One region of the Kitasatospora sp. NPDC088160 genome, then DNA from elsewhere that is predicted to be linked to it. Evidence: riboswitches for the same ligand, from Rfam matches in the RefSeq annotation. Region 1 holds a riboswitch; the other holds the start of a gene.

The links. Region 1 has a riboswitch for guanidine ahead of ACIOGZ_RS00570 (MBL fold metallo-hydrolase). Riboswitches for the same ligand answer to the same signal wherever they lie in the genome.
Region 2: it holds a riboswitch for guanidine, as region 1 does, so the genes downstream of both, ACIOGZ_RS20720 (SMR family transporter) here and ACIOGZ_RS00570 (MBL fold metallo-hydrolase) in region 1, are expected to answer to the same signal.

Annotation. Positions count from the first base shown of each region.
Region 1 is NZ_JBIUSS010000001.1:130,983-145,077, forward strand. It holds gene ACIOGZ_RS00540 (phosphopantetheine-binding protein) at 1-76, shown strand, start outside; gene ACIOGZ_RS00545 (AMP-binding protein) at 76-837, shown strand; gene ACIOGZ_RS00550 (amidohydrolase) at 997-2,121, opposite strand; gene ACIOGZ_RS00555 (amino acid adenylation domain-containing protein) at 2,246-9,568, shown strand; gene ACIOGZ_RS00560 (MbtH family protein) at 9,561-9,746, shown strand; gene ACIOGZ_RS00565 (DHA2 family efflux MFS transporter permease subunit) at 9,743-11,143, shown strand; gene ACIOGZ_RS00570 (MBL fold metallo-hydrolase) at 11,209-12,063, opposite strand; guanidine-III (ykkC-III) riboswitch at 12,076-12,136, opposite strand; gene fes (enterochelin esterase) at 12,214-13,329, opposite strand; gene fhuB (Fe(3+)-hydroxamate ABC transporter permease FhuB) at 13,351-14,095, opposite strand, start outside.
Region 2 is NZ_JBIUSS010000012.1:188,923-203,017, reverse strand. It holds gene ACIOGZ_RS20745 (beta-N-acetylhexosaminidase) at 127-1,737, shown strand; gene ACIOGZ_RS20740 (FAD binding domain-containing protein) at 2,048-2,914, shown strand; gene ACIOGZ_RS20735 (2Fe-2S iron-sulfur cluster-binding protein) at 2,911-4,107, shown strand; gene ACIOGZ_RS20730 (xanthine dehydrogenase family protein molybdopterin-binding subunit) at 4,104-6,431, shown strand; tRNA gene ACIOGZ_RS20725 (tRNA-Cys) at 6,528-6,599, opposite strand; guanidine-III (ykkC-III) riboswitch at 6,685-6,751, shown strand; gene ACIOGZ_RS20720 (SMR family transporter) at 6,795-7,109, shown strand; gene ACIOGZ_RS20715 (MFS transporter) at 7,226-8,683, shown strand; gene ACIOGZ_RS20710 (hypothetical protein) at 8,687-9,973, opposite strand; gene ACIOGZ_RS20705 (class F sortase) at 10,378-11,022, shown strand; gene ACIOGZ_RS20700 (alpha/beta hydrolase-fold protein) at 11,019-12,335, shown strand; gene ACIOGZ_RS20695 (phosphatidylglycerol lysyltransferase domain-containing protein) at 12,332-14,095, shown strand, end outside.

The DNA.
Region 1 (14,095 bases):
CGCCGAGGTGGCGTTCGTGCAACTGGCCGAGCGCCCGGCCGTCGAGGCCTGGGCCGCACTGCTCGGCGCGGCCTGATGGAGACGGTGCTGCTGGAGGCCGCCGGGCCGCAGGCGCCCCCGCGCACGGACCGGGCGGCGAAGTACCCGCCGACCACCGTCGTGGGGCCGGTCGAGGCGCAGGCCGCCCGGACCCCGGACGCCCCCGCCGTGCTGCTCGCGGGCGGCGCGGCCGTCACGTACCGGGACCTGAACGCCGCGGCCAACCGGCTGGCGCGCGCCCTGGCCGCGCGCGGCGCCCGGCCGGGGGCGGTGGTCGGCCTGGCGCCGGCCCGCCACCCGGCGCAGCTGCTGACCGCGCTGCTCGCGGTGGCCAAGTCCGGCGCGGCGTACCTGCCGCTGGACCCGGCGGACGCACCCGGGCGCCGGGAGCGGCTGCTCGCGGAGACCGCGCCGGTCTGCGTGCTGGGGGAGGGGGTGCCGGAGGCGCTGGCCGGGCTGGACGTGGACGGCGAGCTGGCCACCGACCCGCCCCGGGCGCTCACGCCGCAGCACCTGCTCTGCGTCGGGTACGGCCCGGGCGGGCGACCGGACGCCGTCGGGCTCACCCACGCCGAGGCCGACCGCCGGGTGCGCGAGCTCCAGGCGGCCCACCCGCTCGGCCCGGGTGACCGGGTGCTGCAACTGGGCCTGCCGCTCTGGGAGTTCCTCTGGCCGCTGCGGACCGGCGCCGCCGTGGTGCTGGCCGACCCGCAGCGGTCGGGCGAGGTCGGGGAGCTGGTGAGGGAGCTGGGCGTCACAGCGGTGCGGGCGTCGTCGGCGGCGCTGCTGGGCGACTGACGGGGGCGGGGCGAGGGCGGCGAACAGATGACAACGTTCGGTGAACAACTTTCAGATAACAGATGATGAAATCTGTTATCTGAAAGTTGTCATCTGTCAGTCGTCAGTCGTCAGTCGTCAGTCGTCGATCGGCGGCCGTCGGTCGGCATGCGTCGGCTGTCAGGCGTGTGCCGCCAGGTCGGCCGCCGTCCAGGCCATGGCGACCGCGCCGTCGAGCACCGCCCGGTCGGCCTCCGCCCCCACCGCGGCCTCGGCGAACGCGGCCTCGTGCGGGGCGCAGGCACCACCGGTGATGTCCAGCACCGGGTGGATGGCGGGCACGGCGTGGGAGACGTTCCCCATGTCGGTGCACGCGAACGGCCCGCTCTCGACCGGCTCCGGCCGGCCGAGCGCCGCCGCGTTGGCCCGCCAGAGGGCGAGCAGGGCGGGGTCGGAGCGCATGTCCAGGTAGTCCGGTTCGGGCCGGTCGAGCGTCACCTCGCAACCGGTGGCGAGCGCCCCGGCCCGGAAGCAGTCCTCGACCCGGGCCCGCAACTGCGCGAGGTCCTCGGCCGCCGAGGCGCGGATCTCGTACTCCGCGCTCGCGCTGTCGGGGATCAGGTTGGGCGCGGTGCCGGCGGCGGTGGTGATGCCGTGCACCCGCCACTGCGGCGGCAGGTGCTGGCGCAGCAGCCCGAGGGCGACCTGGGCGACGGTGAGGGCGTCGGCGGCGTTGCGGCCCTGGTGCGGGTTGAGGCTCGGGTGGGCGGCGCGGCCGGTGTAGCGGACGGAGAGGGTGCCGAGCGCGAAGGAGCGGAAGTCGGCGACCTCGACCGGGCAGGGGTGCACCATCATCGCCGCGTCCACGCCGTCGAAGGCGCCCGCCTCCAGCAGGAGTGCCTTTCCGGCTCCGCGTTCTTCGGCCGGCGCGCCGATCACCCGTACGGTGAGCCCGAGTTGGTCGGCGTACGGGGCGAGGCCGAGTGCCGCGCCGAGGCCGGCGGCGGCGATCAGGTTGTGCCCGCAGGCGTGCCCGAGGCCGGGCAGCGCGTCGTACTCGCAGACGAGTGCGACGGTGACCGGCCCGCTGCCGAGGCTCGCGGTGAACGCGGTGTCCAGTCCGTGCGCGGGCGCGGTGACGGCGTAGCCGTGGGCGCGCAGGAGTTCGGCGCACCAGGCGGCCGCGCGGTGCTCCTCGAACGCGGTCTCGGGGTGGGCGTGGATGCGGTGGCTGAGCGCGAGCAGTTCCGCGCGGTGCGCGTGGACGCGTTCGCGGACGGCCTGTTTGGTCGCGGTCAGGGGCATGGGCGGCGCCTCCGTGATGTCAGGGCCCCCGCGCTGGGGGGCCGTTGACCAGATCATATGAAGTTAGATTAGGCTAACCTAACTAGGCGTTTCGTTCGCCGGACCCCGAGGAGCACCCCGAACCATGCCTGCCGTCGAAACCCAGGCCGTCGATGTCCCGCTGCTCGCCGCCCAGGCCGCCATCTGGTACGCGCAGTCACTCGACCCCGACAGCCCGGTCTACAACACCGGCGACGCCGTCGAGATCACCGGCCCGCTCGACGAGGCCCGGTTCGAGGACGCGCTGCGGCAGGCGGTCGACGAGGCCGAGGCACTGAGCGCCGTCGTCGTCACCGGCCCGGACGGCACGCCCCGCCAGCAGCCGCGCCCCGGCCGCCGCTGGCCGCTGCACCACCTCGACCTGCGCGCCGCGCACGACCCGGCCGCCGAGGCCGAGGCCTGGATGCGCGCCGACCTCGCCCGCCCGGCCGACCTCGCCGAGGGCCCGCTGTTCACCCACGCGCTGATCCGCCTCGCCGAAGACCGGTACCAGTGGTACCGGCGGATCCACCATCTCGCCGTCGACGCCTACGCGTTGAACCTCCTCGGCGAGCGCCTCGCCGAGCTGTACACCGCGCACGCCACCGGCACCGAGCCCGCCGCACGCCCGTTCGCCACCCTCGCCGAGGTCGCCGCCGAGGAGGCCGCCTACCGGGACGGCGAGGAGTACCCGGCCGACCGCGCCTACTGGGCCGACCGCCTGGCCGGAGCCGACACCCCGGCGACCCTGCCGGGCAGCCCGGCGCCCGCACTGTCCGCAACCCCGGCCCAGGCCCCCCTGCGCCTCACCGCCGAGCTGCCCGCCGGCACCCGCGACCGGCTGGAGCGCGCCGCCGCCACCGCCCGCGCCACCTGGGCCGAACTGCTCCTCGCCGCCACCGCCGGCTACCTGCACCGCCTGGCCGGCACCGAGGACGTCGTGCTCGGCCTGCCGCTCGCCAACCGCCGCGGACCGGCCGCCCTGCGCACCCCCGTCGCCGCCGCCAACGTCCTCCCGCTGCGCCTGGCCGTCCGTCCCGCCGACAGCGCCGAGGCGCTGCTGCGCCGGGTGGTCCGCGAACTGCGCGCCGTCCGCCGCCACCAGCGCTACCCCCTGGAGGACCTGCGCCGCGACCTCGGGCTGACCGGCGAGCGGCGCGCCCTGTTCGGCCCGATGGTCAACATCAAGGCCTTCGAGGGCGATCTCGACCTGGCCGGCCTGCCCGGCGTCGTCCGCAACCTCGCCGCCGGGCCCGTCGACGACCTCGCCGTCGGCGTCTCGCCCGCCCCCGGCGGCGCGCTGCGCCTCGTCCTGGACGCCGACCCCGCCCGCCACGACACCGCCTCACTCGCCGCCCACCGCGACGGGCTGCTGCGCTACCTCGACGCCCTCGCCGACCTGCTGCTCACCGCCCCGCAGACGCCCATCGCCCGGATCGACCTGCTCGACCCGGACGGCCTGCGCCGCGCCACCGCCGGCCGCACGGAGCCGCCGCTCGGCCGGACGCTGCCCGAGCTGTTCGCCGCACAGGCCGCCCGCACCCCGGCCGCCGTCGCCGTCCGCAGCGGCAAAGTCGCCCTCACCTTCGCCGAGTTGGACGCCGCCGCCAACCGCCTCGGCCACCGCCTGAACGCCCTCGGCGTGCGCGCCGGTGCGCCGGTCGCGCTCGCCCTGCCGCGCGGCGTGGACACCCTGGTCGCGATGCTCGGCGTGCTCAAGGCCGGCGGCGCCTGCGTCTCCCTCGACCTCGCGCACCCCCGGCAGCGCCTGGCCGCCGTCCTGGACGACGCCCGCCCGGTCTGCGCGGTCGGCACCGCCGAGGCCCTCGCCCAACTGGACCTGCCGGCCGGCCTGCCCGCCGTGCTGCCCGGGGACGCGGACGCCGAGCCCGCCACCGCACCCCCGGCCCCCCGGCCCCACCACGCCGCCTACGTGCTGCACACCTCCGGTTCCACCGGCCGCCCCAAGGGCGTCGTCGTCACCCACGCCTCGCTGGCCAACCTGTACGCGGGCCACGGCGAGGACCACATCGCCCCGGCCGTGCGCCGCACCGGCCGCGAGCGCCTGCGTGTCGCGCACAGCGCCTCGTTCGCCTTCGACGCCTCCTGGGACCCGGTGCTGTGGATGGTCCACGGCCACGAGCTGCACCTGCTCGACGACGCCACCTACCGCGACCCGGCCGCCCTGGCCGGCCACCTGCACCGGGAACGCGTCGACTACCTCGACGTCACCCCCTCCTACCTCGAAGTCCTGCTCTCCGAAGGCATCCTGGACGAGGAGTGGCACCGCCCGGCGGTCATCGCGGTCGGCGGCGAGGCCACCCCGCCCGCCCTCTGGCAGCGCCTCACCGCCGCACCCGGCCTGCACCCGATCGACCTCTACGGCCCGACCGAGACCACGGTCGACGCCTACGCCTGGACGCCCGGCCCGGACGGCGCCCCGGTCGGCCGGGTGGTGCGCGGCTCCCGCGCCTACGTCCTCGACGGCTCGCTGCGCCCCGCGCCCGACGGCGTCGCCGGCGAACTGTACGTCGCCGGGGCGTGCCTGGCCCGCGGCTACCTCGGCCGCCCCGACCTCACCGCCGAACGCTTCCTCGCCGACCCGTTCGGCCCGCCCGGCGACCGGATGTACCGCACCGGCGACCTCGCCCGCCGCCGACCGGACGGCACCCTGGAATTCCTCGGCCGCGCCGACGACCAGGTGAAGATCCGCGGCTTCCGGATCGAGCCCGGCGAGATCGCCGCCGTCCTCGCCCAACTGCCGGGCGTCGCGCAGGCCGTGGTGATCGCCCGCTCCGGTCCGCAGGGCAAGCGGCTGCTCGGCTACGTCGTGCCCGAGGTGCTCTCCGAGGCGGCTCCCGAGGCAGCCTCCGAGGCGGTTTCCGAGGCGGTCTCCGAGTCCGAGGCCATGCCGGAGGACACCGCCGAACCCGCCCCCGCCCCCGCCCCCCGCGTCGCCCTCGACCCGGCCGCGCTGCGGGCCGCCCTCGCCGCCCGGCTGCCCGGACACATGGTCCCGGCCGCCGTCCTGGTCCTCGACGAACTGCCGCGCACCGCCCACGACAAGCTCGACCACCGCGCCCTGCCCGAGCCCGCCGCGGCCGAGCCCGGCACGGCCCCGGCCACGCCGCAGGAGGAACTGGTCTGCGGGCTGTTCGCCGACGTCCTCGACCTGCCGCAGGCACCCGGGCGGGACACCTCCTTCTTCGACCTCGGCGGCCACTCGCTGCTGGCCGGCCGCCTCGCGGCCCGGCTGCGCGAGACCTTCGCCGCCGCCGTCGGGTTCGCCGACGTCTTCCGCCACCCGACCCCGGCCGCGCTCGCCGCCCTGCTCGACGCGCACCCCGGCGGCGAGCCCGAGGCCCGCCCCGCGCTGGTGCCCGTGCCGCGCACCGACCGGATGCCGCTGTCGCCCGCCCAGCGCGGCCTGTGGTTCCTGCACCGGCTCCAGGGCCCCAGCCCCACCTACAACATCCCGCTCGCCCTCACCCTCACCGGCCCGCTCGACCGGACCGCCCTCACCCTCGCCCTCGGCGACCTCGCCGCCCGGCACGAGGTGCTGCGCACGGTCTACGGCGAGGAGCCGGACGGCACGCCGTACCAGCGGGTGCTGCCCGCCGAGCCCGTCGAACTGCACGACGGCACCGAGCTCGCCGAAGCCGTGCGGCACGCCTTCGACCTCACCGGCCGGCCGCCGCTGCGCACCACCCTGTTCACCCACGGCCCGGCCGAACACACCCTGCTCCTGCTGCTCCACCACATCGCGAGCGACGGCGCCTCCACCACCCCGCTGGTCCGCGACCTGTCCGCCGCCTACACCGCCCGGTTGGCCGGCCGCGCACCGGAACTCCCGTTGCCCGCCGTGCAGTTCGCCGACCACGCGGCCTGGCAGCGGCAGCTGCTCGGCACCGCCGAGGCGCCCAGCCCGCTCGCCGCGCGGCAGTCGGAGTACTGGCGCACCGCCCTGGCCGGCCTGCCCGACCAGCTGGAACTGCCCACCGACCGACCGCGCCCCGTCGTCGCCGGCCACCACGGCGCCACCGTGCCCTTCACCCTCGACGCCGAGGCCCACGCCGCCCTCGCCGCGCTCGCCCGGGCGGCCGGCGGCACCGTCTTCATGGCCGTCCAGGCCGGACTCGCCGCCCTGCTCACCCGGCACGGCTGCGGCACCGACATTCCCGTCGGCACCCCGGTCGCCGGCCGCGACGACCCCGAAACCGCCGACCTGGTCGGCTACTTCGTCAACTCCGTGGTCCTGCGCACCGACACCTCGGGCGACCCGACCTTCCGCGAGCTGCTCGGCAAGGTCAGAGGCACCGTCCTCGCCGCCCACGAGCACGCCGACCTGCCCTTCGACCGCCTGGTCGAGGAGCTCAACCCGCCGCGCTCCCTCGCCCGCCACCCGCTGTTCCAGGTGATGCTTGCCTGGCAGAGCCGCCCCGACGAGCTCCACCCGCTGGGCGGCGGCCTCACCGCCCGGATCGCCGCCGTCCCCAGCGGCACCGCCAAGTTCGACCTCACCCTCAACGCGGGCGAGCTCCCCGACGGCGGCATCGGCGGCTTCCTGGAGTACCGCACCGACCTCTTCGACGCCGCCACCGTCGAAGGGCTCGCCACCCGCCTCGCCCGGCTGCTCGCCGCCGCCGCCACCGCCCCCGACACCGCGATCGGCCGGCTCCCGCTGATCGGCGAGGAGGAGCGGCTGCGCGCCCTCGTCGAGTGGAACGGCACCCCGTACACGTCGGCGCTGCACACCTCGGCGCTGCACACCTCGGCTCCGCACACGTCGGCCCCGGACGCCACCCTGGCCGGGCTGTTCGAGGCCGCCGCAGCCGCCAACCCGCGGGCCGTCGCCGTCAGTTGCGGTGACGAGCAGCTCGACTACACCGAACTCGCCACCCGCGCCGACCGCTTGGCCCGGCTGCTGGCCGCCAACGGCATCGGCCCCGGCACCATCGTCGCCCTCGCCCTGCCGCGCTCGCTCGAACTCGTCGTCGCCCTCCTCGCGGTGGCCAAGTCCGGCGCCGCCTACCTGCCGCTCGACCCCGACTACCCGGCCGACCGCCTCGCCTACATGCTGGCCGACGCCGCCCCCGCCGCCCTGCTCACCGACCGCGCCACCGCGCCCCGGCTGCCCGCCCACCAGGTGCCCCAACTGCTCGTCGACGGACCGGAGTCGGCCACCCACCCGGCCGCCCCGCTGGCCCAGCACGAGCGCACCCGCCCGCTGCGCGCCGAGGACACCGCCTACGTCATCTACACCTCCGGCTCCACCGGCCGCCCCAAGGGCGTCCCCGTCACCCACCACAACGTGGTCCGGCTGTTCAGCTCCACCGACCGCTGGTTCGGCTTCGGCGCCGACGACGTCTGGACCCTCTTCCACTCCTACGCCTTCGACTTCTCCGTCTGGGAGCTGTGGGGGGCCCTGCTGCACGGAGGCCGCCTGGTCGTCGTCCCGCACCTGGTCAGTCGCGACCCGGCGGCCTTCCTCGACCTGCTCGCCCGCGAACGCGTCACCGTGCTCAACCAGACCCCGTCCGCCTTCTACCAGCTCAGCGCCGCCGACCGGGACCGCCCCGGATCCGAACTCGCCCTGCGCTACGTGGTGTTCGGCGGCGAGGCGCTCGAACTGGCCCGGCTCGACGACTGGTACGCCCGCCACCCGGAGGACGCGCCCACCCTGGTCAACATGTACGGCATCACCGAGACCACCGTGCACGTCTCCTACATCGCCCTCGACCGGGCCACCGCCGCCGCCGGAAGCAGCAGCACCATCGGCGTCAACATCCCCGACCTGCGGGTCTACGTCCTGGACCAGCACCTCCAGCCCGTCCCGCCCGGCGTCACCGGCGAGATGTACGTCGCCGGGGCCGGCCTGGCCCGCGGCTACCTCGGCCGCCCCGACCTCACCGCCGGACGCTTCGTCGCCGACCCGTACGCCGAACTGTTCGGCGAACGCGGCACCCGGATGTACCGCTCCGGCGACCTCGCCCGCCGCCGCGCCGACGGCGTCCTGGAGTACTTCGGCCGCGCCGACCAGCAGGTGAAGCTGCGCGGCTTCCGGATCGAACTCGGCGAGATCGAGGCCGTGCTGGCCGCCCACCCGGGCGTCGCCGACGCCGCCGTGGTCGTCCGCGAGGACGCCCCGGGCGACAAGCGACTGGTCGGCTACGCGGTCACCACGGCGAGCCCCGAGGACCCGAGCGCCGTCGCCGCCCCCACCCCCGAGGACCTGCGCGCCCACGCCGCCGCCGGACTGCCCGCCCACATGGTGCCCTCCGCCGTCGTCCTGCTCGACCGGCTGCCGCTCACCGCCAACGGCAAGCTCGACCGCCGCGCCCTGCCGGCCCCCGACGCGCCCGCCACCGGCGCCGGACGCCCGCCGCGCACCCCGCGCGAACAGCAGCTGTGCGAACTCTTCGCCGAGGTGCTGGGCGTCGCGGCGGTCGGCGTCGACGACGACTTCTTCGCCCTTGGCGGCCACTCGCTGCTGGTCGTCCGCCTCGCCGGGCGGATCCGCGAACTGCTCGGCCTGGACGTCGGCATCGGCACCCTGTTCCAGTCGCCCACCGTCGCCGCCCTCGACACGGCCCTGGCGGCCGGCTCGCAGAGCGCCGACGCGCTGGACGTCCTGCTCCCGCTGCGGCCCGCCGCGCCCGGACGCCGTACCCCGCTGTTCGCCGTCCACCCCGCCGGCGGCCTCAGCTGGTGCTACACCGGCCTGATCCGCCACCTGCCCGCCGACCTGCCGATCTACGGCCTCCAGGCCCAGGGCGTCGGCGCGGCCACGGCGGCCCGGCCCCTGCCGCAGACCCTGGACGAGCTGGCCGCGCACTACGTCGACCGGCTGCGCGAGGTCCAGCCCGAGGGCCCGTACCGGCTGCTCGGCTGGTCCACCGGCGGGATCATCGCGCACGCCGTCGCCGTCCGGCTCCAGGACCTCGGCCACGCCGTCGAGTTGCTCGCGATCCTGGACGCCTACCCCGCCGAGGGCTTCCGCGACCTGCCCGTCCCCGACCAGGCCGAGGCGCTGGAGGCGCTGCTCACCATGGGCGGCTACGGCCCCGAGGACCTCGCCGGGCGGCCGCTCGAACTCGCCGCCGTCACCGAGCTGCTGCGCCGCGAGGGCAGCCCGCTCGCCGGACTCGACGACGCCACCGTGGCCGCCCTCAACCGGATCTACCTCAACACCAACCACCTCGTCCGGGGCCACGACCACCGCCCCTTCGACGGCGACGTGCTGTTCTTCCGCGCCACCGTCGACACCATCGACGAGACCCTGGTGCCCGAACTCTGGACCCCGTACGTGTCCGGCCGCATCGACAACACCGACGTCGCCTGCTCGCACAAGGACATGACCCTGCCCGCCCCGATCGCGCACATCGCCCGCGTGATCACCGACCACCTGGAGAAGTCCTCCGATGAGTGACGCCCCCGCCAACCCCTTCGACGGCGACGGCGAGTTCCTCGCCCTCGTCAACGACCAGGGCCAGCACTCGCTCTGGCCGGCCTTCGCCGCCGTCCCGGCCGGCTGGAACGTCTCCCACGGCCCGTGCGAGCGCGCCGACGCCGTGCAGTGGATCACCGCCCACTGGACCGACCTGTGACCCCTCCGGCCGTCGAGGCCGCCCCGGCGCGCCCCCTGCTCGCGGGGCGCGCCGCGGTGGTCGTGGTCTACACCGCCGCGATGTGCATGAACGGCCTGGACTCGACCATCGTCAACCCCGCGCTGTTCACCATCGCCGAGGACTTCGGGCGGCCCGTCTCGGCCGCCAACGCCGTCGAGACGGCCTTCCTGGTCGGCCTCGCCGTCGGCCTGCCGGTGGCGGGCTGGCTCGGCGACCGGTTCGGCGTGAAACGGGTCTTCCTCGGCTCCCTGGCCGCGTTCACCCTCGCCTCCGCCCTGTGCGCCGCCGCCCCCGGCCTCGGCTCGCTCGCCGCCGCGCGGGCCGTCCAGGGCGTGGCCGGCGGGCTGCTCACCCCGGTCGGGATGACCCTGCTGTTCCGGGCCTTCGCCCCGCACGAGCGGGCCGGCCTGGGCCGGATCCTGATCGTCCCGACCGCCCTGATGCCCGCCCTCGGCCCGCCGCTCGGCGGCCTCCTGACCGAACACCTCTCCTGGCACTGGCTGTTCCTGGTCAACGTGCCGGTCGGGGTCGCGGCCGTCGTGACCGGGCTCATCGGCCTGCGCGCGGCGGACGAGCCCCCGGCCGGCCGCTTCGACACCACCGGCTTCCTGCTCGCCACCCCCGGCCTCGGACTGCTCACCTACGCGCTCGGCTTCGGCCCGGCGCACGGCTGGTCCTCGCCGGGAGTGGCGCTCAGCGGCGTGGCCGGTCTCCTCCTGCTCGTCATCGCCGTGCGCCACCAACTCCGCTCCGCCGAACCACTGGTGGATCTTCGGCAGCTCGCCGACCGCACCTTCGGCACCGCCACCTGGCTGGCCCTGCTCACCTCGGCCGGCCTGATGGGCGCCCTGTTCGTCCTCCCGCTGCTCTACCAGGCCGCCCTCGGGGCCTCGGCCCTCGACGCCGGGCTGAGCGTCTTCCCCGAGGCGATCGGCCTGATGGCCGCCTCCCAGGTGGTCGACCGCCTGCTGCCCCGGTTCGGTCCCCGCCGCCTCGCGCTGCCCGCGCTGCTGCTCGCCGCCCTCGTCCTGGCCGCCCTCGGCTTCGCCGAGAACCCCTGGGCCGTACGGGCGTTGATGTTCGCGGTCGGGCTCGTCCTGGGCACCGCCGTGCTCACCGTCCAGATCGCCGGCTTCGCCGACGTCCCCGGGCCCGCGATGGGCCGCGCCATGGGCCTGTTCACCATCGTCCGCACCCTCGGCGGCGCCCTCGGCATCGCCGCCACCGCCGCCCTCATCGGCGCCCTGGACACCGACGGCGGCTCACTCGGCCCCTACCGCCTCGCCCTTCTGCTCACCGCCGCCCTGGTCGCCGCCGGCACCCTCCTCACCACCCGCCTCCCCCGGGAGGCGCCGGCACCACCCCTCGCCGACTGAACAGCCACGCCGCACCCCGCGATCGCGGGGTGCGGCGTCAGTTCGTTGGACGCGGCCTTCCGGGCTCAGGCGCTCGGCCAGAGGATCAGGTCGGGCAGGGCGTGCCGGCGCGGTCGGTCGCCGAGGTCGGCGAGTGCGGTGCGGATGGCCCGGAGGTGTCCGACGGTCAGCTGCAGGGGCGGCTCGTCGGGTTGGTGGGTCGTGCGGATGGGGTAGTCGACGCCGGGGGTGCGGGTCATCTCGATGTGGCAGCCGAGCAGGTGCGTCACCGGGCGGCGTTCGGCGAAGTCGATCAGCCGGTCGACGGTGCGGGTGAAGGCAGGCCAGTCGTCGATGTAGAGGCGGCCCGGGTAGACGGTGTCGCCGGTGAGCAGCAGGCCCGTCCACGGGTCGTAGTAGGTGACGGCCGCCGGGTGGTGGCCCGGGGTGGCCAGGCATTCGAGCACCCGGCCGCCGCCCAGGTCCACCCGCGCGACGGCGTCCGGGTCCTGGTCGAAGCCGAAGTACGGCCAGGCCGTGGCCGGGTCGGCGCCGACCAGGGTCGTCGCGGGCCGGTCGGCGAACTGCCCGTCGCCCGCGACGTGGTCGCCGTGCGGGTGGGTGTGCAGGACGAGCAGTCCGTAGCCGTCGCGGGGGTGGTCGGCGAGCCACTGGTCGATGAGTCCGTCGACCACGGTGCGCAGGGGGAAGTACGCGGCGGAGGCGGTGGCCCCGGTGTCGATCAGGACCGCCCGCTCGCCCCCGAACAGCAGGAACAGGAACGGCGCCTCGTAGTCGACCGCCTTGTTCTGCCGCAGGATGACGGTGTGCTCGTCGTACGCGTGGACCTGGATGTCCGGGTCCGTGTTGTGCTTCGCGGACGGGGACCCGTGGATCCACCGCACGTCGAGCGGACGGGCGATCGGGGCACCGGCGGCCATGACGTCTCCCTCGGTGCGTCGTCTTGGCGGGCCGGGTACGGCGCACATCTCGTCCGGGGCGGTCACCGGCGCGCCGCCACCGGGACGCTAGCACGCCCGGGTGGCGGGACGCCTCGGCCGCCGTCGGTCCGGATGGTCCACCGGGAGTTCTCAGGCACGCCCCAGCAGGTGCGCCAGCCCGTCCGCCAGCCCGCCGCGCCAACAGGCGTAGTCGTGGCCGCCGTTGAACTCGCGGTACGCGAGGTCGTAGCCGCGGGCGGTGAGGACGTCGCGCAGGTGACGGTTCTGCGGGAGCAGCATCCACTCCTGGAGGCCGACCTCGACGTAGAACCGGGCCTCCCGCCTTTGCTCGCGGGCGAATTGGCGGGTCAGCCACTCACTGCCCTCGTCGAACTCGGTCTCGTCCGGCCACCAGAAGGAACCGGACTGACAGAGCGCGCCGCCGAAGCGGTCGGGGCGCCGGAACGCGGCGAAGGCGGCGGTGAGGCCGCCCGCGCTCTGGCCGGCGATCACGGTGGCGGCCGGGTCGGTGGTGGTGCCGAACTCCGCCGCCGCCCAGGGGAGGAGGCGGTCGGCGAGGAGGTCGACGAAGGCCGGGTTGCAGCTGAGGTCGTCGGGTCGGCAGGAGCCCATGGTGTGGACGAGCAGGGCGACGGTGGGCGGGATGGCGCCGTCCGCCGCCAGGTTGTCGAGGGTGTCGCCGACCGACAGCACCTCGCCCCACATCTCGCCGTCCAGCAGCACGGCCACCGCGAACGGCCCGCCACCGGCGGAAGGCCCGCCCCCGGCGGGGAGGTGGACGTCCACCCGCCGCCCGGCCACCTCGTGGGCCACCGTCCGCCCGCGCGGCACGCCGTCGCGCCGCCGGACGTACGGCTGGGCGGGGGCGTCGGGCAGGCTGAGCACGGACGACGGGTGGCGCCCGTCGCGGGCGGGCAGCCGGGGGGCGGCGTCGTGCGGGTCGGGGCGGGCGTGGTCGAGGACGCGCAGCCAGTCCGCCCGGGCGGTGCCGGGGGCGTCCCCCCGGAACGGGTACAGCTGGTAGGACGCCCGGTGGTCGGCGCGCAGCCGGTAGGTGATCGACCAGCGGCCGTCGTCGCGGCGGGTCATCAGGTGCGGGGCGAGGTCGCCGGCGTGCCGGTCCTTGTCGGTGACGGTGTGCAGGAGGGCGAGCACGCCGTCGCACGACGCGTCCTCGTGCACGAAGGTGACCAGGCGGTAGGCGGGGTCGGCCGGATCGGGCTCGACGAGGGGAAGGGTTTCCATCTGCGGTACTCCTCGGGAAGGTTAAGCGGGGGTGCCCTTGCGGCCGAGCAGCACCCAGAGCAGGAAGGGGCCACCGAGGACGGTGGTGACGATGCCGACCGGGATCTCCACCCCGTCGATCAGCACCCGCCCCACGGTGTCGGCGAGCACGACGAGGACGGCGCCGGTCAGTGCCGAGCCGAGGACCGGCACGCGCGCCGGCCCGGCCAGCCGCCCGGCGATCACGGGCGCGGCCAGCGCGACGAAGCCGACCGGCCCGCACACGCCGACGGCCAGCCCGGCCAGCGCGACGGCCAGCAGCAGGCAGCCGAGCCGGACCCGGCCCGGGTCGACGCCCAGCGAGGCGGCCACGCTGTCGTCGAAGCGCAGCACCGCAAGCCGCCGGGCCACCGCCAGCGCGAGCGGCACGAGTACGGCCAGCCCGATCAGGACCGGGGTGGCGACGGCGTAGTCCCGCCCGTTGAGACTGCCGGAGGTCCAGACGTACAGCGAGCCGGCCGAGTTGAGCGAGCGGCGGGCGAGCGCGACCTGGATGACGGCCGAGGCGAGCGCGGACATCGCGAGGCCGACGACCAGCACCCGGTAGCCCTGCGCGCCGAGCCCGCCGGAGACCAGGGTGACGACCAGGACGGCGGCCAGCGCGCCGAGCGGGCCGGCCCACCAGGCGCCGAAGGTGCCGGAGACGGTGGCGGAGATCAGGACGGCGGCGGTGGCACCGTCGTTGACGCCGAGCAGTTCGGGGGTGGCGAGGCGGTTGCGGGCGAGG
Region 2 (14,095 bases), on a different contig from region 1:
CGACCGCCGCGGGCCGGTGCCCGGCGCCGTTGCGCACGGTGTGGTTGTGCACAGCGCCGTTTTGCATAGTGCCGCGTTTCCGAAGTGGTCTATGCCAGTCGTCCGGGGCGGGGGCAGGATGTCGGAATGGACCTCATTCCCGTGCCTTCGAGTGCCGTCCGCCGCCCGGACGAGGACTTCCCCCTCGACGACGCCACCACGCTGACCGCGCCGCCCGGGCTGGCCGACGCCGAGCGGTGGCTGCGCACCGCGCTGTCCGCGGCCACCGGGCTGCCGCTCGGCCCGGGCCGGCCGGGCGCGGGCATCGAACTGGTCCAGGACGACGCGCTGGCCGCCGAGGCGTACCGGATCACGGTGCGCCGCGGCCACGCCCTGATAGCCGCGGGCGGGCCGGCCGGTGCGCTGTGGGGGGCGCAGACCCTGCGGCAGCTGCTCGGCCCGGACGCCTTCCGCCGTTCCCCGCTGCGCGGCACCGGCTGGGTGCTGCCCGGCGCGGACATCGAGGACGCCCCGCGGTTCGGCTGGCGCGGTGCGCTGCTCGACGTCGCCCGGCACTTCCTGCCCAAGTCGGACGTGCTGCGCTTCGTCGACCTGCTGGCCGCGCACAAGCTCAACGTGTTGCACCTGCACCTGACCGACGACCAGGGCTGGCGGGTGGAGATCAAGCGCTACCCCGGCCTGACCGAGCGCGGCGCCTGGCGGGACCGCTCGATGGTCGGCTACCGGGCCGGCCAGCGCCGCGACGACCGCCCGCACGGCGGCTACTACACCCAGGACGACCTGCGCGAGATCGTCGCCTACGCGGCCGCGCGCGGGGTCACCGTCGTCCCGGAGGTCGACCTGCCCGGGCACACCCAGGCCGCCGTCGCGGCCTACCCCGAGCTGGGCAACACCGACGTGGTGGACACCGCGGCGCTCGGCGTCTGGACGGACTGGGGCGTCAGCCACAACGTGCTCAACGCCTCCGAGGACACCCTGCGCTTCTTCGAGGGCGTGCTGGAGGAGGTCCTGGAACTCTTCCCGTCCGAGTTCATCCACCTCGGCGGCGACGAGTGCCCCAAGGAGCAGTGGAAGGACAGCGCGGCCGCCCAGGCGCGGATCCGCGAGCTCGGCCTGGCCAACGAGGACGAGCTGCAGAGCTTCGTGATCCGGCACTTCGACCGCTGGCTGGCCGAGCGCGGCCGCCGGCTGATCGGCTGGGACGAGATCCTGGAGGGCGGGCTCGCCCCGGGCGCCGCCGTCTCCTCCTGGCGCGGGTTCGGTGGCGGGATCGCCGCGGCCAAGGCCGGGCACGACGTGGTGATGTGCCCCGAGCAGCACGTCTACTTCGACCACCGGCAGGCCGACGGCCCGGACGAGCCGATCCCGGTCGGCTTCGTGCGCACGCTGGAGGACGTGTACCGCTTCGAGCCGGTGCCCGGGCAGCTGGACGAGACCGCGGCCCGGCACGTGATCGGCACCCAGGCCAACCTGTGGAGCGAGTTCATGGACAGCGCCCGGGACATCGACTACCGGGCCTTCCCCCGGTTGGTGGCCTTCGCCGAGGTCGCCTGGTCCGACCTGCCCACCGATCCGGCCGAGCGCGACTACGCCGGCTTCCAGCACCGGCTGGAGGCGCACCTGAAGGTGCTGGACGCGCTCGGCGTGGAGTACCGCCCGGCGGACGGCCCGCACCCCTGGCAGCGCTGGCCTGGGGTGGCCGGCCGGCCGATCGAGGGCCCGCCGCCGGTGCGCTGAGCGCGACGGACTCGTTCCGGCGGGAACTTCTGAGTGGTCATCTGACGTCAAGAACAGATGAACATCTGCCCTGGTCCGGTTCGGGCCGGGGCAGATACCGCCCGGTATCCGTCCCAATCGGGCAGTCCCGTTCACCTGCCCCGAAATGATCATCGAGCATTGTGTGCCAGAGTTGCCCAACCCGGCCCGATCGCCCGTACCCTACGGGCCAGGCCGGGCTGCTGACGCGGACACCACGGCCGAAGGCCGCGGGCGGCAGCCGATCGATGAGCAAGTGGAGCACGGTGGGACCCAGGTGAACCGGACGATCATGCTGCCGGCCTCCCTCGACGAGGCCGTCGACGCGCTGGCCGCCACCCCGGCCGCGGTACCGGTGGCCGGAGCCACCGACCTGATGGAAGCCGTCAACGCCGGACGGCTACGCCCCGCCGCCCTGGTCGGCCTCGGCCGGATCACCGAACTGCGCGGCTGGCGCTACGAGGACGGCGGCACCGCCGTCCTCGGCGCCGGACTCACCCACGCCCGGATGGACCGCCCCGACTTCGCCGCGCTCATCCCCGCGCTCGCGGACGCCGCCCGCACCGCCGGCCCGCCGCAGGTCCGCAACGTCGGCACCCTCGGCGGCAACATCGTCACCGCCGCCCCGGCCGGCGACACCCTCCCGGTGCTCACCGCCCTGGAGGCCAGCGTCACCCTCGCCCGGGCCGGCGCCAGCCGCGAGGTGCCGGTCAGTCACCTGCTCACCGGCCTCGACCCGGTGCGCCCCGGCGAACTCCTCACCTGGGTGCGCGTCCCGCTGCTGCACGCCCCGCAGGTCTTCCTCAAGGCCACCGGCCGCAGCGGCCCGGCCCGCGCCACCGCCTCCGTCGCGCTGGTCCTCGACCCCGCCCGGCGCGCCGTGCGCTGCGCGGTCGGCGCCGTCGCACCGGTGCCGCTGCGCCCGCTGGAGGCCGAGGCCTGGGTCGCCGGCTGCATCGACTGGGACGGCAGCCGGGAGATCGACCCGGCCGCGACCGCCGCCTTCGGCGAGTACGTGGCCACCGCCTGCGTCCCCGACAGCTACGGCGCCGAAGGCGCCTGGGAGGCCGTGACCGAGGGGCCGAGCGCGGCCGCCGTTCGGCTGCGGCGTACCGTATCGGTGCTGGCCCGACGGGCACTGGGAAGGGCGCTGAAGTGACCACAGACCCCATCGAGACCCTCGACGCCGACCCGCTCGGCCTCACCCCGCAGGTCAGTCGCGAGCTGCGCCCGTGCGCCTCGTACACCTTGCGGGTCAACGGTTTCGAACGGCCCGTCACCGACGCCTGGATCGGCGAGAGCCTGCTCTACGTGCTGCGCGAGCGGCTCGGCCTGGCCGGTGCCAAGGACGGCTGCGAGCAGGGCGAGTGCGGGGCCTGCTCGGTGCAGGTGGACGGCCAGCTGGTGGCCGGCTGCCTGGTGCCCGCCGCGCTGGCCGCCGACAGCGAGATCAACACCGTCGAGGGCCTGTCGGCCGCCGGCGGCGCGAGCGACGTCCAGCAGGCGCTGGCCGAGTCCGGCGCGGTGCAGTGCGGCTACTGCACCCCCGGCATGGCGATGGCGGTGCACGACCTGCTCCAGCGCAACCACCGCCCGACCGAGGTCGAGGCCCGCCAGGCGCTCTGCGGCAACCTCTGCCGCTGCACCGGCTACCGCGGCGTGCTGGCCGCCGTCCAGAGCATCGCCGACGCGCGCGCCGAGGACGCCGAGGAGACGGAGGAAGCGGCCTCTCCGGTCGCCGCCCAGGCCGCCGCCCCGGTCGCGGGACAGCCCGCCGAACAGCCCGCCGGGGAAGCGGCCGCCGGACCGGAGCCGGCCGCCGAACCGCCGGTCTACGCCGACGCCGACGCCTGGATCGAGCACGTCCCGCAGCCGCCCGCCGAGCAGCCCCCGGCCGGCACCGACCAGCCGTACGGCGACGGCCAGGGCGGCTACGACACCGGCGTGTACGACACCGCCGTCCTGACGCCGGTCCAGGGCATCCCCGCCCAGACCGCCGACGACCAGGTGTACTACCCGCCCCAGGGCTACCCCGAGCAGCCGTACCAGGGCACCCCCGCCCACGGCACCTACGTGCCCGGCGGCTACCCGCAGCAGAACGGCTACGACGCCGGGTACGACGCCCCGGTCTACGAACCCACCCCCGCGCACGGCACGCCGCTGCCCGGGGCCGCCTTCGACGGCACGCCCCCGCACGGCACGCCGTACGTCGCCACGCCCCCGCACGGCACGCCGTACGTCGCCACGCCCCCGCACGGCGCTCCGGCCGGCGGCACCGCCCCGGCCGGCGTCCCGTACGGCGCCACCCCCGCCCACGGCATCCGGCTCCCCGAGGACGACCACGCATCATGACGTCGCCTACCGACATCGGCGCAGCACTCCAGCAGGACGGCGGCGAGGGCGGCGCACCGGAGCCGTTCGGCCTGGGCAGCTCACCGCTGCGCAGCGACGCGCTGCCCAAGGCGCTCGGCATCTACCCGTACGCGGCCGACCTGTGGGCCGAGGGGCTGCTCTGGGGCGCGGTGCTGCGCTCGCCGCACCCGCACGCCCGGATCAGGGGCATCGACACCGCGGCCGCGCTCGCGCTGCCCGGCGTGCACGCCGTGGTCACCGCCGCCGACCTGCCGCCCGGCCCGGACGGAACCCCGGACGGCGCCCCGGCCGGGCCGATCGTCGCCGACCGGCCGGTGCTGGCCGCGGGCGTGGTGCGCCACCACGGCGAGCCGATCGCCGCGGTGGCCGCCGACCACCCGGACACCGCCCGGCTGGCGGTCGGTCTGATCGCGGTCGACTACGAGCCGCTGGAGGCCGTCACCGACCCCGAGCAGGCCTTCACCGCCCCGTCGCTGCACCCGGACGGCAACCTGTTCCGCCACCTGCCGCTGCGCACCGGGGACCCGGACGCGGCCGGCGAGATCATCATCGAGGGCCTCTACCAGGTCGGCCGTCAGGACCCGGCCCCGCTCGGGGCCGAGGCCGGGCTGGCCGTGCCGCGCCCGGACGGCGGCGTCGAACTGCACCTGTCCTCCACCGACCCGCACGGCGACCGCGACCGCACCGCCGCCTGCCTCGGCCTGGAGCCCGACCGGGTCCGGCTGGTGGTCACCGGCGTGCCCGGGGCCACCACCGACCGCGAGGACCTCTCCTTCCAGGTCACCCTGGCGCTGCTGGCGCTGCGCACCGGCCGCCCGGTGAAGATGACCCTCACCCGCGAGGAGTCCTTCCACACCCACCCCTCGCGCCACCCCGCGCTGCTGCGCTACCGCCACCACGCCGACGCCGAGGGCACCCTGGTGAAGGTCGAGGCGCAGATCCTGCTGGACGGCGGCGCGTACGCGGACGTCTCCGCCGAGGCGCTGGCCGCCGCCACCGCGTTCTCGGTCGGCCCGTACGTCTGCCCGAACGTCTTCGTGGACGCCTGGGCGGTGCGCACCAACAACCCGCCGGCCGGGCGGATGCGCGGCGAGGGCGCGTTGCAGGCCTGCTTCGCCTACGAGTCGCAGCTGGACCAGCTGGCCGCCCGGATCGGCGTGGACCCGGTGGAGATCCGCCGCCGCAACGCGATGGCCACCGGCGACCCGATGCCCACCGGACAGGCCGTCACCTGCCCGGCGCCGGTCGGCGCGCTGCTGGAGGCCGTCGCGGCCGAGCCGCTGCCGGCCCTGCCGGTGGACGACCCGGACGCCGAGTGGCTGCTGCCGGGCGGGCCCGGTGGGGCCGGCGACCCGGCGGCGGTGCGGCGCGGGATCGGCTACGCCGTCGGCATGGTGCACATGCTCGGCGCCGAGGGCGAGGACGAGGTCTCCACCGCCACCGTGCGGGTCAGCGGCGACCACGCCACGGTGATCTGCGCGGCCGTCGACTCCGGACAGGGCTTCGCCACGCTGGCCCGGCAGATCGTGCAGACCGTGCTGGGCGTCAGCGAGGTGTACATCGCGCCGGCCGACAGCGACCAGTCCATCGCCGGTCCCTCCGCCCGTGGCCGGCACACCTGGGTCTCCGGCGGCGCCGTCGAGCGCGCCGCGCTGATGGTCCGCCACCAGCTGCTCCAGCCGATCGCCGCCAACTTCGGGATGTCGGTGGAACTGCTGCAGATCGCCGACGGCAAGATCACCTCGTACGACGGGGTGCTCGGCATGCCGGTCGCCGAGGCGCTGGAGGGCAAGGAGCTCTGGGCGACGGCCCAGTGCCGCCCGCACCCCACCGAGCCGCTGGACGAGTCCGGGCAGGGCGACGCCTTCGTGTCGATCGCGTTCTGCGCGATGCGCGCGGTGGTGGACGTGGACATCGAGCTGGGCGCCGTCCGGGTGGTCGAGATGACGGTCGCCCAGGACGTCGGCCGGGCGCTGAACCCGCGGCAGATCGAGGACCGGATCGAGGCGGGCGTGGCCCAGGGCGTCGGCCTGGCGCTGCTGGAGGACCTGCGCACCGAGGGCGGCGTGCTGCTGAACCCCTCGCTCACCGGCTACCGGCTGCCCACCGCGCTGGACACCCCGCAGGTGCGCATCGCCGCCCTGCTGGAGGAGCGGGACGTGGTCGCCACCTTCGGGGCCAAGGCGGTCAGCGCCGCCCCCGCGGTGGTCGCCCCGGCGGCCGTGGCCGCCGCCGTCCGGGCGGCCACCGGCCTGCCGGTCGGCCGGCTGCCGATCCGGCCGGAGGACGCGGTCGCGGTCTGACGGGCGGGGGCGGCGGCTTCGGCCGACCGCCCCGGAAATACCGGAAACAGGAATTGCCGGTCGACGGAATGTCGACCGGCAATTCCATTTCCGGCGAGGCCATGACGGGAATCGAACCCGTGTACACCGCTTTGCAGACGGTTCCCTAAGCCACTCGGGCACACGGCCAGTGAATTCATAGTGGCGGAATGCGCGGGGGGCCGTCAACGGCGGAATGTAAATTCTGTATGGCGGCTTGTGCTACGGTCGGAACCAGGTGGTCGGTTGCCCGGCCGCCCCGGACGAGCGCGTCGTACCCGGTGACGACAAGACGGCGCAGTTCAGCGGCAATCCGGCCGCTGTGGACTGCGGAGGTAGGCCGTCATGGCATGGCTCGTTCTGATCATCTCGGGTGTCCTGGAGACCGTGTGGGCGGTGGCCCTGGAGTCGTCCAAGGGCTTTTCCCGGCTCACCCCCAGCCTCGTCTTCGGTGTGGCCCTGCTGCTGAGCATGGGCGGGCTGGCGTACGCGATGCGCACCATTCCGATCGGCACCGGCTACGCGGTCTGGGTCGGCATCGGTGCGGTCGGCACCGCGCTCTACGGCATGGCCGTCCTGGGGGACGCGGTGACGGCGGCCCGGATCGGCTGCCTGCTGCTCATCGTCTCCGGCGTGGTCGGCCTGAAGGTGCTCCACTGACCGCCGCCTGAGCTTCGCCCGCCCTTCCCCCGACCCCGGTCCTAGGCCCAGCGACCTAGCTGGTCACCGACTCGGGTCAGGGGTCATGAAGGCAGACGGCCCTTACGATGTTACGTATGACCACTGCCTCCCCCACCTCGGTCGACTCCGCCTCGATACCCTCCGAACTCGACCCAGGTGGCGGGGTCCTCAGCGGCCGCTACCGCGCTCTGACGCTGGGGATCGTGTCGGTGGTCCTGGTGATCGCCTTCGAGGCGACCGCCGTCAACACCGCGATGCCGACCGCGGCCCGCCAGCTGAACGGCATCGGGCTGTACGCCTTCGCCTTCTCCGGCTACTTCACCACCACGCTGTTCGCGCTGGTCGTCTCCGGGCAGTGGTGCGACCGGCGCGGGCCGATGCAGCCGCTGTTCACCGGCATCGCGGTGTTCGGTGTGGGCCTGGTGGTGGCCGGGACGGCGCCGGGCATGTGGGTGTTCGTGGCCGGGCGGGCGATCCAGGGCCTGGGCGGCGGGCTGGTGATCGTCGCGCTGTACGTGGTGGTCGGCCGGGCCTACCCGGAGCGGCTGCGGCCGGCGGTGTTCGCGGCCTTCTCCTCGGCCTGGGTGCTGCCCTCGATCATCGGGCCGCTGGTCTCCGGCGCGATCACCCAGCACCTCGGCTGGCGCTGGGTGTTCCTGGCCGTGCCGGTGCTGATCCTGCTGCCGCTGGCCGTGATGGGCCCCGCGCTGACCCGCTCCGAGCGGGAGCACCCGGTGGCCAGGGGCTCGGACTTCGACCGCCGGCGCACCCTGCTGGCCGCGATGGCGGCGCTCGGTGCCGGCCTGCTGCAGTACGCGGGCGGGCGGCACGACCTGATCGGGCTGCTCCCCGGGATCGTCGGGGCGGCGCTGCTGGTGCCGGCCGTCCTGGGGCTGTTGCCCGAGCGGACCCTGCGGGCAGGGCGGGGGCTGCCGGCGGTGATCCTGCTGCGCGGACTGGCGGCCGGGGCGTTCCTCGGGGCCGAGGCCTTCGTTCCGCTGATGATGACCACCGAGCGCGGCCTCTCGCCGACGATGTCGGGGCTCACCCTGACCAGCGGCGGGCTCACCTGGGCGCTGGGCTCCTGGCTACAGGGGCGGCCGGGAGCCGAGCGCTACCGCGAGGCGATGATCCGGGGCGGGTTCGTGCTGACCGCGGTGGCGATCGCGGGCGCCGCGCTGGTGCTGGTCCCGGCGGTGCCGGCCTGGGTGGCGGCGGTGGCCTGGGGCGTCGGCGGCATCGGGATGGGACTGACGGTCGCGAGCGTCAGCGTGCTGATGATGAAGCTCTCCGCGCCGGAGGACGCCGGGGTGAACTCGGCGGCCCTGCAGATGAGCGACGCGCTGGGCAACGTCCTGCTGACGGGCCTGGCGGGGGTGATGTTCGCGGTGCTGGGCGGCGGCTCGCTCGCCGCCGCCCACGAGGGCGCCGGGGCCACCGCCTCGTCCGGGGCCGCCGGCTCGCCCGGGGCCTTCGCGGTGATCCTGCTGGCCATGGCCGGCGTGGCGCTGCTGGGGGCGCTGCTCGCCGGCCGGGTCCGGGCCAGGTCCTGAGGGTCAGCCGGCAGCGGCGGCGGAGGGCACCGGCGGTGCCCCGGGGGTGCCGAGGAAGGCCTCCCAGCCGCCGGTCGGCGCCTGGCCCGGGGCGAGGCCCTGGAGCTTGCGCAGCACCGCCGGGTCCTGGGCGTCCAGCCAGTCCACCAGTTGGCGGAACGAGACCAGCCGGACCTCCGGCTTGTCCGCGATCGTCCGGAGCACGTCCTCGACGGCGTTCATGTAGATGCCGCCGTTCCACTCCTCGAAGTGGTTGCCGATGACGTACGGCGCCCGGTTGCCGTTGTAGGTGCGGTCGAATCCCAGCAGGTAGGAGTCGCGGGCCTGGGCCTGGAAGCCCGGGTAGAGCGCCGGGTCGGCCTTGGTGTTGGGGCCGCACTGGTTGTACATGATGTTGTAGTCCATCGACAGCACCTGGAAGGTGTGCCCGGGGAAGGGGATGGACTGCAGCGGGAGGTCCCAGAGCGCACCGCCCTGGATCTTCTGCGGCCACACCTGGGTGCCGTTGCCGCTGCTGTCGTAGCGCCAGCCGCGCTTGACCGCGGTGGGCAGCAGGTTGCGCTGGCCCTCCAGGCAGGGGGTGCGGCTGCCGATCAGCTCCCTGCGGTAGTCGAAGGGCAGGGCCGGCAGGTCGGTGAAGCCGGTGTTGGTGCGCCAGTTCGTCACGAAGTCCATGGCCTGCTGGATCTCGCTGTCCCACTCCTCCGGGGACCACTTGCCGACGCCGGTGGCGCCGCAGAAGTGGCCGTTGAAGTGGGTGCCGATCTCGTGGCCCTCCAGCCAGGCCGCGTGCACGTTCTCCAGGGTGTCGTGGATGTGCTGGTCGGTGAGGTAGCCGATCTCGGAGGCGCCGACCTTGTGCTGCGGGGGGCGGTAGAGGTCCTTCTTGGACTCGGGCAGCAGGTAGAGGCCGCTGAGGAAGAAGGTCATCGAGGCGTTGTGCTCCTGCGCCAGCCGGCGGAAGCGGGCGAACAGTCCGTTGTCGAGTTCGCCGGCGCCGTCCCAGGAGAAGACCACGAACTGCGGCGGCCGTTCGCCGGCCTTGAGCCGCTCGGGGGTGGGCTGGTGGGGCTGGGCCCCGGTGTCGGAGGTGGAGCCGTCGCCGATCAGGACGGCCTGCTGCTCGGTGGCGTCGGTGGGGTCCGAACTCTGGTCGACGGCCGCGCCGGTGGGGGGAACGGCCGAACCGATCATCGGCTTGTCGGCGCTGTTGCTTCCGCAGCCGGTCGCCAGGGTGGCGGCGGAGGCCGCACCGGCGGCCAGCAGGGTGCGGCGGGAGAGAGCGGCCATGGTCACTCCGTTCATGAGGCGTTCGGCAGGCGTACAGGCGTGCGGAAATCCGGTCGGACAAGTGGGGTGATAGAACCCGTGACCGGGTCAGCATGGCAGCTGGGCTCGATCGGTCGGCCAGGCGCCACTGGCGGTCGTCATCGATCGCCCGATTGACGCAACCGGACCGACCCCCCGCGCCGTCGAAGCTCGTACCGAGGCGTTCCGGTGGCGCCGTCACCTGGGAAACGGCCGTCGCGTTCCGTCACCGGATGCCCACTGGGCGCACGGATTCGGGCGGTTGCCCTGCCGATCGGGGGGTGTCATTACGCCCATCGTGTGGACGTGCTTTAAGGTCCGATCCGATTGAATTGTTTCCCAGGAAACTCCCAGGATCGGGAATCCGTCGGTAGAGGGGAGCGCCCGTGGGCGTCCAGCAGAGCAGGAGCCCGTGGCCGGGCACCCTGGCGGCCGGTGCCGCGCTGGTGCTCGGTGCCTGGCTGCTGCACGACGGCGGGCAGGGCGCGCTGCCGCCCGCCCCCGGCAGCACGCAGACGCTGTCCGGCTTCGCCCCGGTCTCCGTCGTCCCGCCGCTGGGCCCCTCCGACCCCATCCGCATCCGCATCCCGGCCGTCCGGCTGGACGCCCCGGTCACCGCGCTCGGGCTCGACCCCGACGGCCACCTCCAGGCCCCGCCCGAGGCGGACCGCAACCTGGCGGGCTGGTACCGCGGCGGAGCCAGCCCCGGGCAGCGCGGCACCGCCATCCTGGCCGGGCACGTCGACAACAAGGCCGGCCCGGCCGTCTTCTACAACCTGGGGGCGCTCCGGCGCGGAGACCGGATCGAGATCGCCCGCGCGGACGGCGCCGTCGCCGTCTACCAGCTGTACGCCATCGAAGTGCACGACCGAAAGGACTTCCCGGACGACCGGGTCTACCGCCAGGCCGCCGACGCTCAGCTGCGGGTCATCACCTGCGGCGGCGCGTACAGCGCCGAGCACGGCTACGAGGGCAACGTCGTCGCCTACGGCTTCCTGGCCGACACCACCCGGCCGGGCAAAGCCGCATGACCACGCTGACCCTCGCCACCCGTTGGAACCCGATCGACTGGCCGCTCACCCACGGCCCGATCCCGTACGCCGTGCTCGCCGCGGGCTGGGGGTCGCTGGTCCTGCTCGCGTTCTCCCGCCACGAACGCTGGCGGGCCCCGCGCCTCTTCGGCGCCCTGATGCTGGCCGGAACGCTCACCGCCCTGGTGAAGCTCGGCGTCGACGGCTGGTGGCACCCCTTCCCGGAGGGCACACCGGACTTCGTCCTGCGCTGGATAGCCGTCGCGCTGTTCGCGATATCCCTGGTCTGCTTCCGCGCGCCGCTGCTCGCCGTCCGCCGCCGGCTGCTGGCGACCGGAGCCGCCGTCCTGGTGCTGCTGATGGCCGCCTCGCAGGTCAACCGGGGTTTCGACCAGTACCCGACCGCCCGGGCCATGCTGGTGCCCGGGGTCCAGGCGCTGACCACGGGCAAGGTGGCCAGCACCGTCGCCGCCACGCCCGGCAAGCCCGTCGAGGAGCTCTGGCACGCGCCGCCCGGCCTGCCCGCGAAGGGCACCCTCTCCACGGTGACCATCCCCGGCACCAAGTCCGGCTTCACGGCCCGCGACGGGTACGTCTACCTGCCGCCCGCCTACCAGGCCAACCCCCGGCCGCTGCTGCCCGTCGTGGTGCTGCTGCCCGGCCAGCCCGGCGCCCCGGTGGACTGGATCACCTCCGGGGCCATCCAGGAGACCCTGGACGCCTTCGCCGCCGACCACCAGGGCCTCGCCCCGATCGTGGTGGTCGCCGACCCCACCGGCAGCCCGTTCACCAACACGCTCTGCATGGACTCCCGGATCGCCAAGGCGCACACCTACCTGGCCACCGACGTCCCGGACTGGATCCACCACAACCTGCAGACCGCCACCGGCCGGGGCGCCTTCGCCATCGGCGGGCTCTCGCTCGGCGGCACCTGCTCGCTCCAGCTGGCCGTCAACGCGCCGGGGGTCTACGGCACCTTCCTGGACATCTCCGGCCAGGACGAGCCGACCCTGGGCGACCGCGGCGAGACCGTCGACAAGGCCTTCGGCGGCGACGAGGCCGCGTTCGACGCCGTCGACCCGGTGCACGTCATGGCCCGGCAGAAGTTCCCCGACACCGCAGGCATGTTCGTGGTCGGCGCCAACGACCCGGACTTCCGACCCATGCAGGAGAAGGCCTATGCGGCGGCACAGGCGGCCGGAATGAAGGTCGGCTACCAGACCATCCCCGGCTGGCACAGCTGGGTCGTGTTCCGCCAGGCCTTCGAACAGAACCTGGCCTGGCTCTCCCAGCAGACCGGGCTGATCCGGTGATCCGGCTCCCCGCGGCCCCCGCGCCGGCCAAGGAGCAGGAGTGGCCGTCGGACCGCGCGCCGGTCGCCGGGACGCCGGAGCCGCGCCCGCAGCGGGCCTGGCGGGCGACCCGGACGTTCGGCGTGTGGCTGCGCTCGGCGCCGCTCACCCTGGTGCTGCTGGCCGGGCTCTGGGCGCTCGGCGCGGCCACCGGCAGCCTGGCCCACGGGCCGTCCGAGCGGCTGCTCGACCGGGTCGGGGCCGGCGTGCCCACGCTCGCCGAGGGCCACTGGTGGACGCCGTTCACCTCGCTGTTCTGGTGCTCCGGCCTGGGCTCGTACGTGTTCACCAGCCTGCTGCTGGTCCTGGTCGGCCCGGCCGCCGAGCACCGGCTCGGGTGGCTGCGCACGCTCGCGGTGCTGGTCGGCGGGCAGCTGGCGGGCACCCTGCTCGGCACCGGGCTGATCGCGGTCGGCTCCCGGGTCGGCGAGCAGTGGACCGTCTCGGTGGCCGACCAGACCTCGGTCGGCCCCGGTGTCGGCCTGTTCGCGCTGGCCGGGGTGCTCGGCTACCGGCTCACCGTGCTCTGGCGCCGCCGGCTGCACCTGCTGGTGCTGCTCGCCCCGCTGGTCATGACGCTGTACGTGGGCCACCTGCAGAGCGTCCAGCGGTGCGCCGCCGCGTTCGTCGGGCTGGGCGCCGGCGCGCTGCTCGCCCGGGGCGGGCTGCACCTGCGCACCCACCGCTCCTCGCACTCCGAGACCCGGGTGCTGGTGGCGCTCTGCCTGGTCGCCGCCGCCCTCGGCCCGCTGATCGCCTCGCTGTACGACAACGCCAGCGGGCCGTTCAACACCTTCTCCGAGCTGTACTTCTCGCACCGGCTCAGCCCGGAGGAGGTGGCCGACTTCTGCGCGCTGTCGGCGCACGACTGCGCCCGCGCGCACGCCGTCGAGCGGATCTTCGACACCCCGGGCCGGCTGATGGCCGCGCTGTTCCCGGCGCTGCTGCTGGTCCTGGCCGAGGGGCTGCGCCGGGGGCTGCGGCTCGCCTGGCGGATCACCGTCGCCACCGAGCTGCTCTGGGCGGCGCTGCTGGGCTGGCTGTACCTCGACTCCGGCCCGGTCAGCGGCGACGTGGTCCAGTACTTCGTCGAGGCGCTGCTGCTGCCGCTGCTCACCCTCGGCCTGCTGCTGGCCACCCGGCAGCGCTTCCGGCTGCGGCTGGCCGGCCGGGCGGTGCTGCGGCTGGGCGCGCTGCTCGGCGGCGCCGCCCTGGCGGCCTCGGCCGCGTACGTGGGGCTCGGGCGCCTCGCGGCCGACCAGTTCGAGCCGGGGGCGAACATCCGCCGGCTACTGCACGGGCTGCCCGCGCAGTTCCTGCCGCCCGCCTACAACGACCTGCTGCCGGACTACCCGATCGCGGTCGGCCCGGTGGCGCTGTTCCTGGAGACGTACTGCGGGCTGGCCTTCTGGGTGGTCGCGCTGACCGCGCTGCTGCTGGCCTTCCGCCGGCCGGTGCTGCACACCGACGCGGAGGCGGCCGCCCGGGCCAGGGCGCTGCTCACCGCGTACGGCGGCGGGACGCTGTCCTTCATCACCACCTGGGACGGCAACCACTACTGGTTCGACGAGGAGGGCCGGGCGGCCGTCGCCTACCGGGTGCACAACACGGTGGCGCTGACCACCGGCGACCCGTTCGGCGCGCCGGAGGCCCGGGCCCGGGCGGTGGCCGGGTTCGCCCGGTTCTGCGACCAGCGCGGCTGGACCCCGTGCTTCTACAGC